DNA from 3 places in the Marinobacter sp. R17 genome. Region 2 is predicted to be linked to each of the others. Evidence: predicted binding sites of a transcription regulator. Region 2 holds the regulator's gene; each other region holds the start of a gene.
What was found. The regulator sigma-54, encoded in region 2, starts transcription at its own class of promoters, with help from an activator protein. The targets are predictions, from matches to a motif close to ANTGGCATNNANNTTGCTNT.
Positions count from the first base shown of each region.

Region 1 (6,058 bases), on a different contig from region 2:
CATAGATACTGCAGAAGTCGTGCCAGAAGGAGCTAAAAGCCCGTCAGCCCTGGCCTGGAAGGCGCAGGGCTGACGTCAGAGGGAGGTTTAACGCAGGTTGATGATGGTCTGGGTGACCGCATCGGAGGTTTCAATGGTCTTGGCGTTCGCCTGATAGTTGCGCTGGGCAATGATCAGGTTCACCAATTCTTCCGACAGGTCCACGTTGGACTCCTCGACGGAACTGGCGGCAATCGACCCCAGCGTGCCGCTACCGGGCGATCCGATAATCGGTTGCCCGGATTCGAACGTTTCCACCCAGGTGGTGTCTCCGACCGGCGACAGGCCTTCCGCATTCTTGAAGGTCGCCAGCGACACCTGGCCCAGCGACTGGGATTGGCCATTGGAGTAGCGGGCAAAGATCACCCCCGCATCCGAGACATCGAGCCCCGACAGCCGACCTGTGGTGTAGCCGTTTTGGCTCTGGTCGTTGACGGCGAACTCGCTGCCGAACTGCGTCGTATCACCCAGATCGATCACAAAGTTGGAGCTCACGGGGGGATCCGGGATCGGCGTGGTACCACCGCTGCTCACCAGACGCGGACCGTCCGCGCCGTTGGGCTGACCGTTCCCATCCACGGGCGTCCAGTTGGAAATCAGCACTTCGCCGTCGGGATCGCCGTCAATGCTCTGTAAATTACCTTCTTCATCGAACACCAGGTCGTACTGGGCCATGGTGGGCTCGCCGGACGAATTGGGCGGATCGCCCACATTCTCGCCGTCGACCTGGACGTACATGGTCCAGGCGTTGCCCTGGCTGGCGGAGGTGGTCGGTTCCTTGACGAAGTACTGGGTCATCACGTGCGGATTGCCCAGACTGTCGTAGATGGTGCTCGACGTCGCGTGGTTGTAGGTGCCCTGATCCGTTGGATCAAAGGTGTTGCTGGTAAACGCCGTCGGGGTGACGCCGTCCAGGATCGTGGTGGTCGAAGGCGCTACGGCGGCCGACGCCAGTTGGGTATCGCCATCCAGCGTGATGCTGACTTCGCCCACCTGGGTGGACGGGTTGGTGCTGTCGTTCGACAAGGCCGTGCCGTCATCGAACGCCATGGCGCCGCCGTCGCTGTTGGTGTCCTGATAGGCCAGGCGCAGGGTATCGCCGCGGCTGGAAATCAGGCGCAGCTCGCCGGTCGAGGTGACCGTCGCGTTAATGCTGCTCAGGGACGACCCATTGATGTCATCCGCCAGCTTCTGCACACGCTCGGCCGTGGTCAGGGTGTTGCCGCTGGAATCGGTGTCGGCAATGGTGAAATCGACGCCCTCGAGGGTCAGCACATCGTCGGCCTGGATGCCGGAGCCGTCCAGCAACACCTCGGTTCGACCGGAAGCGCTGACGCCCTCTTCCTGGCTCAGGGCATTGGCAATTTCACGCGCGGAGCTGCCCGCGGGGACATTGACCGTGCTGGTACTGCCGTCGGCGTAGGTGATGGTGAAATTCTGCTCGCCAGTGGACTCGTTGGGCGCAAAATCGCGAGTCTGGATGCGGGTGCCGCTGGACGCCAGCACACTCTCCCGGGAATCCAGGTTGAGCTGCGACGCCACATTCGTGGTCCGGCGCGGGGCGAGATTGTCGCTGTCGATCATCAGATCACCGCGCACGCCGGACAGGTTGCCGTCGTCGTCCGCCTGGAAACCCTGTACGCGCATGCCCTGGTTGTTTACGACAAACCCGTCTTTATTGATCGTGAACTGTCCGGCCCGGCTGTAACGCACCTCGCCATCATTGTTGAGGATGAAGAAGCCATCCCCGTCAATCGCCATATCCAGTCCGTTGTCGGTAAAGCTGATGTTGCCTTGCCCGAACGTCTGGTTTACGGACTGGACTTTCACCCCGTCGCCAATCGCATTGGTCGCGCCAGACAGGAAGCCGCTGGCATAGAGGTCGCCGAACTGGACCTCACTGCCCTTGAACCCGACCGTGCTGGCATTGGCAATGTTGTTGCCGGTGACATCCAGATCCACGGACGCGGCTCTCAGACCGCTAAGACCGGTGTTGAACGCCATACTTCACCCCTTGAAATACTGTTAGTTAATCTGCCGCACGTCGGACAGGCCTACAGAGCCCATGCCCGCCAGGTTCAGAGTAATATCGCCACTGGTGCCCAGCGACACGCTGTCCACATTGGCGCCGATCATGGTGCTGAGCTGCTCGGTACCGGAGGTATAGCTCGCGTTGGCCTTGAGCAGGTAAGTGCCTTCCGGCAGATCATTGCCGTCTCCGTCCTTGCCGTCCCAACTGAAGGACGACTGGCCGGCGGTTGCCGGTCCCAGATCCAGTTGCCGCACCAGCTCGCCGGAGCTGTTGAGAACATCCACCCGCAGGCTGGACGTCGACGCCGGCACTTCAACCGCTCCGTTGACGTCACCGGAAGCGCCCAGGACAGCCGTCTGGGAGGGCACCATCACACTGCGGCCCACCATGGCCGAAGCCTGCAGCGCCTGGGTAGAGCGGAATTGCCCCGTGACGTCCTGGACGCTGTCGGAAATCCCCTGCATCTCTTCGAGCGAGCTGAACTGAGCCAGCTGCGCCAGGAAATCACCGTTTTCCTGGGGCTTGAGCGGATTCTGGTTGTTGAGCTGGGCGATCATGAGTTCCATGAACTCGTTCTTGCCCATGTCGCTCGTGGATTTGGTACTGCTGCTGTCCTGCGCCCGGTATTGACTCAGTACGTCGGCTGCGGAGGTACCATTGACCGTACTCATACTCTGCTCCTTACTGAGTCATTACTGACCGAGGGTCAGGATGCGCTGCATCATGGATTTTGCGGTGTTCATGACGTCGACGTTCATCTCGAAGCTGCGCGACGACGACATCATATCCGCCATTTCCTCGACCACGTTGACGTTCGGGTAGAACACGTAACCGTCTTCGTTGGCCTGGGGGTTGTTCGGCTCGTAACGCATCTGCAGTTCCTCGTCGCTCTCGACGATCCCCTGCACCTGCACGCCGGCGGAGGCTCCGCTTTCCGGGCCCCAGCTGCGACCGAACGGGTCGGCAGCATTCATGGCATCCTGCTGGATCGCCGCAAAGACAGGCTTGCGGGCCCGGTAGGCGCTGTCGGTGCTGGAGCTGGCCGTCTCGGCGTTGGCCAGGTTGGATGCCGTGGTATTCAGCCGCAGGGACTGGGCTGTCATACCGGAGCCGGCGATATCAAAAATGTTTCCTAGTGACACGACCTCTCTCCTCTACCCTGCGGTCCCGTTATTCGCCCTTGATGGCCTTGGTCAGGCCGGCGAACTTGCTGTTGAGAAACTGGAAGCTGGCCTGGTAGTCCATGGCATTACGCATGAAACGGGCCTGTTCCTGCTGTGCATCGACGGTATTGCCATCCAGCGAAGGCTGGTAGGGGTTGCGATACATCAGCAATGCGCGGTCGCTCATGGCCGCATCCGGATCGATATGGCCGGGCTCGGTACGGGCCATGGCCAGTTCGCCGGATTGGCCTTGCGCCTCTCCCAAAGCCGACTTGAAGTCGATGTCCCGGGCCTTGAAACCCGGGGTATCGGCGTTGGCCAGATTGTTGGCCAGGATCTCTGCACGCTGGACACGCATGTTCAGTGCCTTTTCGTGAATCCCCAGCGCATTGTCGAAACTGATTGCCATTGAGCTTCTCCAAGGCATTGCCGCAAAACGATTTTGGAAGAGTCAAAGCAACAGCAGTGCCAATTTGGAGAAGAGCCCGTCATTACTGGGCTGGCAACGAGGCAGGATGATCGGGAGGAGACGATTCAGGAGGAAAGCGGCAAGAGCTTTCCCCCTGGCCCGGACAGGTGAGACGCGTGACCTGTCAGCCGGGCCAACGGGACACGAAACGGGCCGGCTCGGGACGTTCCATTGCCGGTTTTTCGGCGGCAGGAGTGCCGACGTAGAGGAACCCGGTGATGGTTTCGTTCACCTCCAGCCCCAGTCCTTCGCGGACGGCCGGATGATAGGCCACGGCACCAGTCCGCCACATGCCGGCAAAGCCTCGTGCCTGCAACGCCAGCAGCATGTAGGCCATACCACAACCGGTCGAGATGGACTCCTCTACCTCAGGCACCTTGGGATGCGACTGGTGCCGGGTAATACCAACGATGACCATGGGCGCGCGTAATGGCATTTGACGCAACTTATCAGCGTTCGGCATCAGCGGGTCGTCCGGATCGGCAATACGGGCAAATACCTCGCCCAGCGCCGTCATCCCCTCGCCTTCGACCACCAGATAGCGCCACGGACGCAGCAGTGCGTGATCGGGGGCTCGCGCTGCACAGGCGAAAACGTCCTCAAGGACGTCCGGGCCCGGCGCGGGCGTCGTCAGGCGTGGCTCGGAACTGCGCCCAAGAATCGAATCGATGGTTTTGTTCATGCAAATTCCCGGTTCCATTGAGACAGGCCGTGGGTCGCCCCCTGTTAAGAGAGCGTTACCTTTATGGGCCATTTTATGCTTCACATGGCGTCAAATCGGCGACGTTCCACGAGTAATTGTGGCACTTCAGCAATACTGCTAATCTTTACATTACACTTTACAAAGCAGAGGTCGCCGTGAGCGACCCACGACGACACCCTGACCACAACGGACCGAAGTGCAGGTCCGGGGGCCAATCTGGCTCCGAACACTATAACAACAAGCAGCCGGCGGAAAGCGATGACAGAACACAGTCGTTTTAACAGTTTTGCGGAGTTCTACCCGTATTACCTGGAAGAACACAGCGACGTGACATGCCGTCGCCTGCACTATCTGGGTAGTGTCCTGGTGCTTGCGATTCTGCTGTATGCCGCCACCACGTCGCAGTGGCTCTACCTGCTGCTGCTTCCACTGGTGGGCTACGGTTTCGCCTGGCTGGGCCACTTCCTGTTCGAGAAAAACCGACCGGCCACGTTCAAATACCCGTTGTACAGTCTGATGGGCGATTGGGTCATGCTCAAGGACATGCTGACGGGTCGGATTCGGTTCTAGATGATGAATGCTCCCCTGGCCAGCGGCAAATCACTGCTGCTCGAAGCACAAAGCAAACCGGTCGTTATTCCCCCGATGCCGGATTATAACGGGCGGGTGCTGGCTTACGTCGGCGCCGCCGTTGTTATTTTTACTGGCTTGCTCAGCCACACCTTTTCGGACTGGCTCATCTGGCTGGTGCCCGGCGCCCTGCTCTGGCCGCATATTGTCCATTTCCTGACGCGCCAGACCCTGCTCAGACGTTACAGCCGCGTCCGCCACAAGATGCTATTGGTGGATTGCGCCCTCGGCGGAGCCTTCGCCGGCACCATCGGTCTGGTGGCCACGCCATCCCTGTCGATCATGATGATGCTGATGTTCAGCTGCATGCTGCTCGGCGGCCTACGCCAGTGGTTGTTCGGCATTTTCTGGTTTGCCCTGACGGCGCTCGCCGGACTGGCCCTGAATGGCATGGCCGTCTCCCTGCAGGCGCCCCTGTCGCTCAGCATCGTGGCTATTCTGGCAACAGCGGCGTTCATCTGTATCACTGCATTCTATGCACACCAGCAGGCACGGGCACTGATGTCTGCCAAGACCCAGATCCAGTATCAGCGCGAGCAGTCGATCGCTCTCTCCCACAAGCTGTCCAAGTACCTGTCACCGCAGGTCTGGCAGTCCATCTTTACCGGCGAGCGGGACGTGCGACTGGAAACCCAGCGCAAGAAGCTGTCCATCTTCTTTTCCGACATCAAGGGCTTTACCGAGCTGTCCGAGGAGATGGAACCGGAGGCCCTGACCGAACTGCTCAACCACTATTTCAATGAAATGTCCCAGGTGGCCCTCAAGTACGGCGGCACCATCGACAAGTTTGTGGGCGATTCGATCATGATTTTCTTCGGTGACCCCACCAGTCGTGGCCCTCGGGAAGACGCGCTGGCCTGCGTTTCCATGGCCATCGACATGCGCAAGCACATGAAGATCATGCGCCAGAAATGGCGCAGCCAGGGCATCAAGACACCGCTGGAAATCCGCATGGGGATCAGCGCCGGTTATGCCACGGTGGGCAATTTCGGCGCCGAGAACCGGATGGACTACACCATCAT
Region 1 is NZ_RHGZ01000003.1:81,932-87,989, forward strand. It holds gene EB809_RS03650 (flagellar hook protein FlgE) at 88-2,043, opposite strand; gene EB809_RS03655 (flagellar hook assembly protein FlgD) at 2,065-2,742, opposite strand; gene flgC (flagellar basal body rod protein FlgC) at 2,764-3,213, opposite strand; gene flgB (flagellar basal body rod protein FlgB) at 3,242-3,661, opposite strand; gene EB809_RS03670 (nitroreductase family protein) at 3,828-4,385, opposite strand; gene EB809_RS03675 (Mpo1-like protein) at 4,665-4,976, shown strand; gene EB809_RS03680 (adenylate/guanylate cyclase domain-containing protein) at 4,980-6,058, shown strand, end outside.
Region 1: the regulator sigma-54 is predicted to act here: its motif matches at 3,688-3,707, upstream of flgB (flagellar basal body rod protein FlgB).

Region 2 (6,058 bases):
CATTGTGCACACTGACGCCCCGGTGCTGCTCCGGGATCCGCGCGGCACCACCCGGGCCACCGGCATGAAAGCCTGGATCGACCAACGGATCGTGCAACTCCAATCACAGGTGGAAGGACAGTATGAATTGTCATCTTCGCAATAAGTCCCGCCTATTGCGACGCATCGCAGGCGCCGCCCTGCTGGTGCTGGCATCCCAAGCCCAGGCTTTCGACCTCAATTCCGACAGCCCCATCAAGGTCAGCGCGGACCAGGCACGCCTCGACGACGCCAAGGGCACCGCGATCTACACCGGTGACGTGGTGGTCCGCCAGGACGGCACCGAACTGACCGCCGACAAGGTCGTCCTGTATCGGGAGCAAGGCGCACTGAACCGCATCGAGGCGCACGGCAAACCGGCCCATTACACCCAGCCCAAGACCGCCGATACGGCCAAGACCGATGCCGAGGCCATGACCATCATCTATGCCGCCGGCGAGAACCGGATCACCTTCATTGAGAAGGCCGTGATTCACCAGGACGGCAACGTCTTCAAGGGTGAGGAAATCAACTACGACACCGCCACCCGCGTGGTCACCGCCAGCGGCAGCCGCGACGGTAACGATCAGGACGGCCGGGTCGAGATGGTCATTCAGCCGCGCCAGAAAACCGGCGGGGAGAGCGGCAACTGATGGCGATCCTGCGCGCAAATAACCTGGCCAAGAGCTACAAGCAGATCAAGGTCGTCAAGGATGTGTCCCTGGAAATCCGCAGCGGCGAGATCGTCGGACTGCTGGGACCCAATGGCGCCGGCAAGACCACCTGCTTCTACATGATCGTCGGCCTGGTGCCGGCCGATAACGGCCGCGTCACCATCGACGAACGGGACATCACGCCGTTGCCCATGCATGGCCGGGCGCGCGCCGGTATCGGCTACCTGCCGCAGGAAGCGTCCGTGTTCCGCAAGCTCAGTGTCCGAGACAACATCATGGCGATCCTGGAAACGCGCAAGAAACTGAGCAAGGCCGAGCGCGAGACGCAACTGGAAAGCCTGCTGGAAGAGTTTCACATCACCCATATCCGGGACAGCCTGGGTATGGCGTTATCCGGTGGCGAGCGGCGCCGGGTGGAAATCGCCCGGGCGCTGGCGATGGAACCGGCGTTCATTCTGCTGGACGAACCGTTTGCCGGCGTCGACCCGATCTCGGTGAGCGACATCAAACAGATCATCCGGCACTTGCGGGACAAAGGGATCGGCGTGCTGATTACCGATCACAACGTGCGAGAGACCCTGGATATCTGCGAGAATGCTTACATCGTGAGTGGTGGGCACATCATTGCCTCCGGTCACGCCGACGACATCCTGGCCAACCAGCAGGTCAAGGAGGTCTACCTCGGCAACGAGTTCCGATTGTGAAAAACGGTCACAAATCCGGCCAAAGTGCGCCCCGGGCTATCGCATAATCGCCCCGAGACGCTAAACTCAAAAGCAGGACCGAACGGCGAACCACTCGCCCTGACGGTCAAAACGTTGTCATCTGGACACCCATAGCAGTAAACTTCGGCAAAGAATTTGCTTGTCGCGCCAAATTGTCATTCGACATGTTAAGTTTCAAGGCCCTATCGATATCGGGCGTGGCGTGATTCGCGAAAACCAGGCAACAAAAGTACAGCCGACAGGCATAGGGTGACGGGACTAAATCGATGGTAATGAAAGCTTCGCTTCAGCTGAAGCTGGGTCAACAGCTCACCATGACACCCCAGTTGCAACAGGCCATTCGCCTGCTGCAACTGTCCACGCTGGACCTGCAACAGGAAATCCAGCAGGCGCTCGAATCCAATCCCATGCTGGAGACCTCCGAGGAGGAGGACGGTAACGACTCCGCCGAGAACGACGGCGATACCGACGACAGCAACTCCAAAGAGCAAAGCGACTCCGACGCGTCGCAGGAAGACACCAGCTGGGACGAGCCCGCTGACGAACCGGACTGGAACACCGAAACCAACCAGGACATTCCGGACGACCTGCCCGTCGACACGGCCTGGGACGACATCTACCAGTCCGCACCCGCTCCCGCCTCACGCGGGGAAGACGAGGACGACACCGATTTCGAGTCCCGCAACTCCCCCACCGAAACCCTGCAGGATCACCTCCTCTGGCAGTTGAACCTGACGCCCATGGGCGATCGGGACCGTGCCATTGCCCATGCCCTGCTCGATTCGGTGGACCCGCGTGGCTACCTGGTGACGTCCCTGGACGACATTCACACCGGCCTGCTTGATGAGGCGGACGAAGATCCCCTGGAAATGGACGAGGTCGAGGCGGTCCTGCGTCGCCTTCAGCATTTTGATCCGCCCGGCGTCTTCGCCCGTGATCTGCAGGAATGCCTGCTGATCCAGCTCAACCAGCTGCCTCCGGACACTCCCTGGTTGCCACAGGCCAGACTGGTGGTCAGTCACTACATCAACCTGCTGGGGAACCGGGACTACGCCCAGCTGCTGCGGCGCAGCCGCCTCTCGGAAGAACAGCTCAAATCCGTGCTGGCCCTGATCCAGACCCTCAATCCACGCCCCGGCGACTCACTCGATCGCGCTGAACCGGACTACGTGGTGCCTGATGTGGTGGTGTCCAAGATCAAGGGCCGCTGGCGCGTGGAGCTGAACCCGGAGATCGCACCGCGCATTCGCGTCAACGCGGGTTACGCAGCGCTGATCCGACGTGCCGACAACAGCGCCGACAACAACTATTTGCGCGATCAGCTGCAGGAAGCCAAGTGGTTCATCAAAAGTCTGCAGAGTCGTAACGAAACCCTGCTCAAGGTCGCCACACGCATTGTCGAGCATCAGCAGGGATTCCTCGACCAGGGCGAAGAAGCGATGAAGCCGCTGATTCTGTCTGACATCGCCCAGGCCGTCGGGATGCACGAATCCACCATCTCGCGGGTGACCACTCAGAAGTACATGCACACACCGCGTGGCATCTTCGAGCTCAAGTATTTCTTCTCAAGTCATGTCAGCACGAACGAAGGCGGCGAGTGTTCGTCTACGGCAATTCGTGCCATGATCAAGAAACTGGTTGCCGCCGAAACACCGAAGAAGCCACTCAGTGACAGCAAGATTGCCGCTTTGCTGGGTGACCAGGGGATCCAGGTCGCACGACGCACCGTGGCCAAGTATCGGGAAGCCATGCATATTCCGCCTTCCAACGAGCGCAAGCGGTTGGTGTAATCGTCGGAGGGACGGAAGAGCAGGATTTTCAAGCGTCCGCCGCACGCGACGGGCTCAACGCCGGAAACGGAGACGTTATCCGGGCATGTCGACAATAGGAGAAGCCTATGCAAATCAATATGTCAGGTCACCATGTCGAATTGACTCCCGCTCTGAAAACCTATGTTTCCGAAAAGTTCGAAAAACTCGAACGCCATTTCGACCACATCAGCAACTGTCAGGTGACCCTGTCCGTGCAGAAGCTTCGCCAGACGGCCGAGGCCACCCTGCACGTTATTGGTGGTGAAATTCATGCAAAGGCTGAAAACGAAGATATGTACGCGGCCATTGACGGACTCCTAGACAAACTCGACCGCCAGATCCTGAAACACAAGGAAAAGACGGTTGATCGAATGCACGGCGCGACCAGCCGCTAGCGGTTCATAAAGGGAAAGCATTCCATCCATGACGGAAAGTCCACTAACCATTCAATCCATCCTGGTTCCCGAGCTCACCCTCTGTGGTGTGCCGGGAACCAGTAAGAAACGCATCCTGGAACTGATCGCCGAGAACGTCGCCCGGCGCTATCCGGAACTCGACGAGACCCAGATTTTCAACAACCTGGTGTCCCGCGAGCGGCTCGGCAGCACCGGGATCGGACAGGGCATTGCCATCCCCCATTGCCGGCTGGAAGGCTGTCATCAGGTGGTCGGCGCCCTCCTGACCCTGGAAGAAGGCGTGGCTTTCGATGCCATCGACAACCAGCCGGTCGATCTCCTGTTCGTGCTGATCGTTCCCAAGGAAGCCACCAGTGAACACCTGGAGCTTCTCAGCCAGCTGGCCGAGAAGTTCAATGACCGCTCTTTCTGCGAGCGTCTGCGACGCTGTGAGGATGCGTCGCAGCTGTTTGAGGTCATGACGCAATCAGAGTGAATCATCTGCTGATCGGCGAAGGCACTGCATGAAACTGATTATAGTCAGCGGGCGCTCCGGCTCCGGCAAGAGTACGGCCCTGCACGTTCTGGAAGACCTGGGCTACTATTGCATCGACAATCTGCCCATCGGCCTGTTGTTTCCCCTGGTCGAGGAGGCGGGCAACGCCTCGCCCAACAAGTTGCGCAACATTGCAGCGAGCATCGACGCGCGCAACCTGTCCGATGAGATCGCCAACTTCGAGGCCATCCACGAGCGCCTATCCACCTGCGGCATGAAGGTCGAAATCGTCTTCCTCGATGCCACCGACCAGGCTCTGCTGCAACGCTTCCACGCCACCCGGCGCAAGCACCCTCTCAGCGATGGGCGGACGTCATTGCGCGAGGCGATCACGGACGAAAAACACCTGCTTGAGCCGCTGGCCCAGCTGGCCGACCTGTATATCGACACGACCGAGCTGTCGATGTACGAGCTGCGGGACATGATCAAGCAGCGCATCGTCGGCCGCCGGGAACAGGAGCTGGCGTTGCTGTTCCAGTCCTTCGGCTTCAAACACGGCGTACCGGTCGACTCCGACTACGTTTTCGACGTGCGCTGCCTGCCCAACCCCTACTGGGACGCCAACCTGCGTAAATTCACCGGTGTCGATCCAGAAGTGCAGACGTTCCTGGAGAGCCAGCCGGAAACCCGGGAGATGCTGGATACCCTCACCCGTTTCCTGGAAACCTGGCTGCCCTCGTTCCAGGCCAGCAATCGCAGCTACATGACCATTTCCATTGGCTGTACCGGTGGCCAGCACCGCTCGGTTTACATGTGCGATCAACTGGGCCGCTACTTCAACCAGAAGTACAGCAATGTCCAGGTTCGCCACACCGAGCTCCCGCACCTTCATCCAGCGTCGACTGACGATCCGTCATGATTCGCCAGCCGATCACCATCATCAACAAGCTCGGACTGCATGCCCGGGCGGCGGCCAAGCTGGTCAGCACGGCGTCGGATTTCGACAGCCAGGTGCTGATTGCTAAGGAGGGCCGCGAGGTCGACGGCAAGAGCATCATGTCCGTCATGATGTTGGCCGCCAGCTGCGGCACCGAAATCGAGCTGGTGCTGGACGGGCCCGACGAGCAGGCGGCCCGGGACGCCCTGGTAGCGCTGATCGACGATTACTTCGGTGAAGGCGAATAAGGGTTCGCGATGATCGCTGCACGCCCCTCTCGACGTGACCCCAAAGCCGGTGGAATTCACCTACACTGAATTCTCACGTCTGCAACGTAAGTCCGCTATACTTAGGAACTTCTGAATAAGTCCTGGAGCGCCTCAGGGTGATCATGGCCGTCCACTTTCACTCGGCTCGGTGACGAGACATTTCAGGACTTATCCAGGAATCCCACAAAACGAGACAGGATGGCGCAGCAATCCCCGGATTGCCCGCCAGAGAATCAGCCGCAGGACGCGCCGATCGTCCTGATCCGGATTCATGGGTAAGTCATGTCAGACGCAGTCGAAAACAGCCAGGCCCGGCAGCGCCTCCGCACCCTGGGCGAGGCGCTGGACAGCGGTGCCCTGCAGCAGGTCGCGCGCATCCTCAATGGTGGCCTGAGCCCCAGCGATATTGCTCACCTGCTGGAATCCTCTCCGCCGCGCCAACGTGCCCTGCTCTGGAACCTGGTCGACAAGAGCCTGGAAGGGGAAGTCCTCCAGTACCTCAGCGACGACATCCGAAGCTACTTCCTGAGCAAGCTGAACGCCCAGGAACTGGCGTCCATTATCGAAGACTTCGAGTCGGACGACCTGGCCGACCTGCTGCAGCAGCTGCCGGACACGGTGATCCAGGAAGTCCTCGACACCATGGACGACCAGGATCGCCAACGGGTGGAGGAAGTCCTCGCTTACCCGGAAGACACCGCCGGCGGCCTGATGAATACGGACACCATCACGG
Region 2 is NZ_RHGZ01000001.1:39,724-45,781, forward strand. It holds gene lptC (LPS export ABC transporter periplasmic protein LptC) at 1-145, shown strand, start outside; gene lptA (lipopolysaccharide transport periplasmic protein LptA) at 123-671, shown strand; gene lptB (LPS export ABC transporter ATP-binding protein) at 671-1,396, shown strand; gene EB809_RS00205 (RNA polymerase factor sigma-54) at 1,684-3,207, shown strand; gene hpf (ribosome hibernation promoting factor) at 3,315-3,623, shown strand; gene ptsN (PTS IIA-like nitrogen regulatory protein PtsN) at 3,652-4,119, shown strand; gene rapZ (RNase adapter RapZ) at 4,148-5,038, shown strand; gene EB809_RS00225 (HPr family phosphocarrier protein) at 5,035-5,304, shown strand; gene mgtE (magnesium transporter) at 5,608-6,058, shown strand, end outside.

Region 3 (6,058 bases), on a different contig from region 2:
ACGCTGACGCTGAGATCCTGATTGCGCCACACCGAGACCTGGACCACATCGTTGGGTCCCAGAATGTACTGGTCGACCGGTCCGGCGTTCTTGTTGAGCGCCGCCTCGATCTGCTGCGGCGACGAAGCCGGTTGCGAGGCACAACCTGCCAGAAGAGAAAACAGTACAACGAGCCCGATTACCATCCTTGCCATTTCACATCCTCGCTTCTTTTTTCGAAAGCCACGGTTACTGACACCCGTTCCGACCGATGACCAGCCAAACCAATGCCTAGCGCGATCCTTTCTTGAACAATATTACTTCCACTGTCTGAATAATAACCAACAAATCCAACAGTAGACTCTGATTCTTAATGTAGTACAGGTCGTAGCGAAGCTTTTCCCGGCTGTCTTCCTCGTTATCGGCGTAGGCAAAGCACAGCTGCGCCCAGCCGGTAATGCCCGGCTTCACACGGTGACGTTCGTTGTAGAACGGGATCTTCTCCGCCAATTGCTCGACGAACATGGGCCGCTCGGGCCTCGGGCCCACAAACGACATAGTGCCGTTCAGCACGTTAAAGATTTGTGGAAGCTCATCGATACGCACCTTGCGGATAAAGGCCCCCACGCGCGTCACGCGGGTATCGTTCTGGCGCGCCCAGACGGCGCCATCCTTTTCAGCATCCGTGCGCATCGACCGGAACTTGTGGACCTTGAAGACCTGGCCGCGCAGACCAACACGTTCCTGGCTGTACAACACCGGTGCGGACCATCCGTCTTCGATCTTGATCGCCAGGATGGTCAGCAGCATCAGCGGGCTGGTTGCAATCAACAAGATGCCTGACGCCAGCACATCCAGGGCCCGCTTGCCGAATCCGGACACGGAAGACACCGAGAAGCCATCCGAGAAAACGAGCCAGCCGCGCGTAATCATCTCCATGGCGACCTTGCGGGACTCGCGTTCGTAGAAGACCGCGCCGTCGACGATGCGGATGCCCTGCATCTTGCATTCCAGCAGGTCTTCCATGGGCAACCCCTTACGACGGTCTTCCACGGACACCACAATCTCCTGGACCGGACGACGCGTCATATACTCGTGCAGGCTTCCGGGGACATTGACGAGATACTGTTCCGGGACTTCGACCGGCTCATCGTTGATCGGTACAAACCCCACCAGATGGAACCCCTTGCGATTGAAGGGGGTCTGGAGGTCTTCGAGCAGTTGCCGGGCACGAAAACCTGTGCCCAGCACCAAGACCTTCCGCTTGAAGGCGTCATTGCCCACCACCGTAAAGAAGACGATGCGCGCGATGCCCAACAGGAAGAAACCAAAGACGGATGCGGACGTGATGACCCCGTCCCCACCCAGGTACCAAAGCCATTCCTGGCTCAGCAAATAGGCGGTCAGTGCAAACGGAATGCTGAGGATCAGCGCAATGAGCGTACGCAGCATCATGCCGGACAGGCCATCTTCCAGCCGGGACTGATGCACGCCCATGGCGACCATCAGCAACATATTGAGGGCAGCGAAGATAACTGCGGAAGGCAGGATGTAAGCGATGGATTCGGAGAAATAGGCAATATCACCGAAATACCGGAAGAAAACGGCGAGGCAGAAGGCCCCGACCAATACACTGAAATCAATCAGCCCCAGAATAACGAACGGGAGATGAATGTAATGCCTGAATATCCTGACGTGTGCCACGTCGACTCCTTCACGCCACCCTGCCAGACGCGTCCATGAATCCGATCGGTAGATCTCCAACTCCTTTGAAGTCTACTCCTTCCGGGTTGAACTGCAATTGGGTGCAATCTCAAACAGATGGGAGGCGCATGTAAAAATTCCTGACAGCAAAAACCCCGGCAAAGCCGGGGTTTAGCAGGTTTCTAACACCGTATCTCGCCAGCTTATGCCTTGCGACGGCGCATCACGCCGATACCCGCAAGACCAAGGCCGAGGAGCGCCAGTGAACCCGGCTCCGGCACTTCGCCAACAGTAACGTTGTCGATGCCATAGCCGTCGTCCGAGGCATTGGCGTAGAAGGTAACATCACCCAGACCTTCGGAATCGAACAGCGTGATGTAAAACACGTTGCCGTTACCCAGGGCAGAACCGAAGATGTCTTCGAAGGTGAAGGTGGTGCTACCCACGGTCATCCGGCCACCCACATCGTTCGGGTCCGTGATGTAGAAACCCAGGGCGTTGAAGCCCGGCGTCAGCGAGAAAGTCATCTCTTCGCTGTCCATGCTGTCCAGCCAGTTCGCGTTGTCCGAACCGCTTGGAGTTGCAAAACGACCGCCAAACGGAGAGCTACCATCATCCAGAATGGCAACACCGCCGTTACAGGTGAATCCAAGGCTGTCGCAGTCACCGCCTGAACCCGCAACATCCTGGGTAAAGGTACCGACGCTCGTGGCGATGGCGTTGCTCTGGGATGTCGTGCCAGCCGTGTAAGACTCGAAGTCTTCAGTCAGATAACCTGACTTCAGCTTGGCCAGGAAGTTGGTTTCGGCAGCCTGCGCAGCAGACTCGCCGGCGCTGCTGACATACAGCATGGGCGCCGCCTGTACAGACGCGACCAAACCGGATACGCCGAGTGCGATGCCCGCACTGATACTGAGAACACGTTCCTTCTTCATGCACAGCTCCTAAACCTGTTGAGGTTGTTGTTAGTCCGTGGTCACTTAGAAGCAACAAGAAGGCCAACAATATTTATTTCTTAATAATCATATCTTTAAACACCATACAACCCAATTTCTGCCCACACCGCTGTAAAGAAAATGGACGTTTTTCTCGAACCGTCAATCCCTTAATTTTTTTAAAAAAGTTGTAAAATCTGTCTCAGATCATAAACAACGCCATAAAGTCAGGCACCGACGTACCCTCCAGCACCTTCTGATCGATGCATCGATCGACAATGGCGTCGCACCGCCCTTTCGGAAACCGCGTTTCAAGATTGGCCCGGAACTTCTCCTCAAGCAGCGGGATACCTTCCTTCCGGCGCCGACGATGGCCAATCGGATATTCCACGGCAATCTGTTCCGTTTTTGAGCCATCCTTGAAGAAGACCTGAATCGCATTGGCGATCGAGCGCTTGTCCGCTTCGAGGTATTCCCGGGTGTAGCGGGGTTCTTCCACGATCTCCATTTTGTCCCTCAGGGTGTCGATTTCGGGGTGGGCCTGGTGGAAAGCGTCTTCGTAGTGATCGGCCGTCAAGGCACCAAAGATCAGCGGAACCGCCGTCATGTACTGCAGGCAGTGGTCGCGATCGGCGGCGTTCGCCAGCTTGCCGACTTTGGAGATGATGCGGATGGCGGATTCGTGGGTGGTGATGACGACCCGGTCGATCTCGTCCAGCCGGTCTTTCACCTGGGGATGCAGGGTCACAGCGGCTTCGGCGGCAGTCTGGGCGTGGAATTCGGCCGGGAACGAGATCTTGAACAGGATGCTCTCCATCACGTAAGACCCAAAGTCCTGGGGCAGCGAGAACCGTCGCTGATCTTCAGGCTTGAGCTTCTGATCTTTGTTGGTCTTGCTGAACAGCACGTCGTAGAAGCCCCACTGGGGCGCTGTCAGCACGCCGGGAATGCCCATCTCACCGCGCATGGCGATGTCTGCGAGACGCACGGCGCGGGAGGTCGCATCGCCCGCCGCCCAGGACTTGCGCGAGCCGGCGTTGGGCGCGTGGCGATAGGTGCGCAGGGCCTGACCGTCGACCCAGGCGTGGGACAGCGCGGACAGCATCTGCTCCCGGTTCGCACCCATCAGCTTGGCGGTGACCGCCGTCGAGGCCACCTTGACCAGTACCACGTGGTCCAGACCAACGCGGTTGAAGGAATTCTCCAGCGCCAGCACGCCCTGGATCTCGTGGGCCATGATCATGCTTTCCAGCACGTCGCGCATGGTCAACGGCGCCTTGCCTTCAGCCTGGCGCTTCTGCGACAGGTGATCGGCGACGGCCAGAATGCTGCCGAGGTTATCGGAGGGGTGCCCCCATTCGGCGGCCAGCCAGGTGTCGTTGTAGTCCAGCCAGCGGATGATGCAGCCGATGTCCCAGGCGGCTTTCACGGGATCCATGCGGAACGAGGTGCCGGGAACTCGGGCACCGTGAGGCACTACTGTGCCCTCAACGATCGGCCCCAGATGTTTGGTGCATTCGGGAAAGCGAAGCGCCAGAAGGCCGCAGCCGAGGGTGTCTATCAGGCAGTTGCGGGCAGTATCCAGCGCCTCGAGGCTATCGACCTGATAATTGAGAACGTAGTCCGCAATCTTCTGCAGGACGTCGTCGTAATCCGGGCGTTCGTTGAGATCGAATGTCGCTGACATGGGGCGTCTCCCTGGCCGGGAGGGTGCCGCTAGATCGATCAGCCCTGCCCCGGCCTTTCAAGAAATGATGGCGTCAGTATGGACCGGAAACCGGGCCGCTTCGAGCTGACCCGGTCTCTTCATCGAAGCAACTCAGAAGGCATCTCCCGGAATGCGGACCCAGCCTTCCATCAGGATGCGGGCACTGCGGCTCATGATGGCTTTCTTCGCACTCCACTGGCCGTTCACCTGCTCGGCTTCGGCGCCGACGCGCAGGGTGCCTGACGGATGACCAAACACCACGGAGGTGCGATCGCCACCACCGGCTGCCAGGTTCACCAGAGTGCCGGGGATCGCGGAAGCCGTGGCGATGGCTACGGCAGCGGTGCCCATCATGGCGTGATGCAGTTTCCCCATCGACAACGCCCGGACGAGGACATCGATGTCGTCCGCGGCGATGTCCTTGCCGCTGGAGGCCACGTAGCCTTTGGGCGGTGCGACGAAAGCCACCTTGGGCGTATGTTGCCGGTTGGCGGCTTCGGCCACGTCGCTGATCAGCCCCATTTTGACAGCGCCATGGGCGCGGATGGTTTCGAACAGGGTCAGGGCCTTGTCGTCGTTGTTGATGGCGTCCTGCAGTTCGGTGCCGTCGTAGCCGATGGCGTCGGCGTTGATAAAGATGGTCGGGATGCCGGCGTTGATCATGGTGGCTTTCAGGGTACCGACGCCGGGCACGTCCAGATCGTCGACAACGTTACCCGTCGGGAACATGGCACCCTCGCCGTCAGCCGGATCCATGAACTCCACCTGGACTTCGGCGGCCGGGAAGGTCACGCCGTCCAGCTCGAAGTCGCCGGTTTCCTGCACTTCCCCGTTGGTTATGGGAATACGGGCAATGATGGTTTTCTCGATGTTCTTCTGCCAGATCCGGACCGTGGCGGTGCCGTTCTCCGGCAATTGCGCCGGGTCCACGAGGCCGTTGTTGATGGCGAACGCCCCGACGGCCGCGGTCAGGTTACCGCAGTTGCCGCTCCAGTCGACGAACGGTTTGTCGATGGAGACCTGACCAAACAGATAGTCCACATCGTGATCCGGGCTCTCACTTTTCGACAGGATGACGGTCTTGCTGGTGCTGGACGTGGCGCCGCCCATGCCGTCGGTCTGCTTGCCGTAGGGATCGGGGCTGCCGATGACGCGCAGCAGCAGCTTATCGCGTGCTTCGCCCGGTACCTGCGCCACTTCCGGCAGGTCGGTCAGGTTGAAGAACACGCCCTTGCTGGTGCCGCCACGCATGTAGGTGGCGGGGATTTTGATTTGGGGTTTGTGGGTCATTTTGGTTTTCCTGGTCCAGATTGGGTTCTGGGGCTCTCCCTCTCTCTCCAAACATCGCTCCCTCCAGGGGAGAGAGGCTTACTCAGTCATGCCTCGAGTTAACTCCCCTCTCCCCTCGCGGGAGAGGGGCTGGGGGAGAGGGGGCAGAAGCCTCACGAAGAATCACTTCCAGCACCGTCTCGATATCCTTTAAAACATCATGGTTCCAGAATCGCAGAACCTGGAAGCCTTTAGCCGTCAACCAGGCATCGCGCTTCCTGTCATACTCGCTGTCGTTATGCTGACCACCATCGGCCTCGACGATCAGTCGAGCTCCGAAGTGAACGAAGTCGACTATATAGGGGCCAATGGGCTGCTGGCGCCTAAACTTCTGGCCGCAGAGCCGGTGGCCTCGCAGATGCCACCACAGCTTATGCTCAGCATCGGTCATGTTCGCGCGCAG
Region 3 is NZ_RHGZ01000019.1:314-6,371, reverse strand. It holds gene EB809_RS13830 (XrtA/PEP-CTERM system exopolysaccharide export protein) at 1-194, opposite strand, end outside; gene EB809_RS13825 (TIGR03013 family XrtA/PEP-CTERM system glycosyltransferase) at 271-1,683, opposite strand; gene EB809_RS13820 (PEP-CTERM sorting domain-containing protein) at 1,887-2,618, opposite strand; gene prpD (2-methylcitrate dehydratase) at 2,821-4,305, opposite strand; gene prpF (2-methylaconitate cis-trans isomerase PrpF) at 4,438-5,616, opposite strand; gene EB809_RS13805 (endonuclease domain-containing protein) at 5,699-6,046, opposite strand.
Region 3: the regulator sigma-54 is predicted to act here: its motif matches at 2,667-2,686, upstream of EB809_RS13820 (PEP-CTERM sorting domain-containing protein).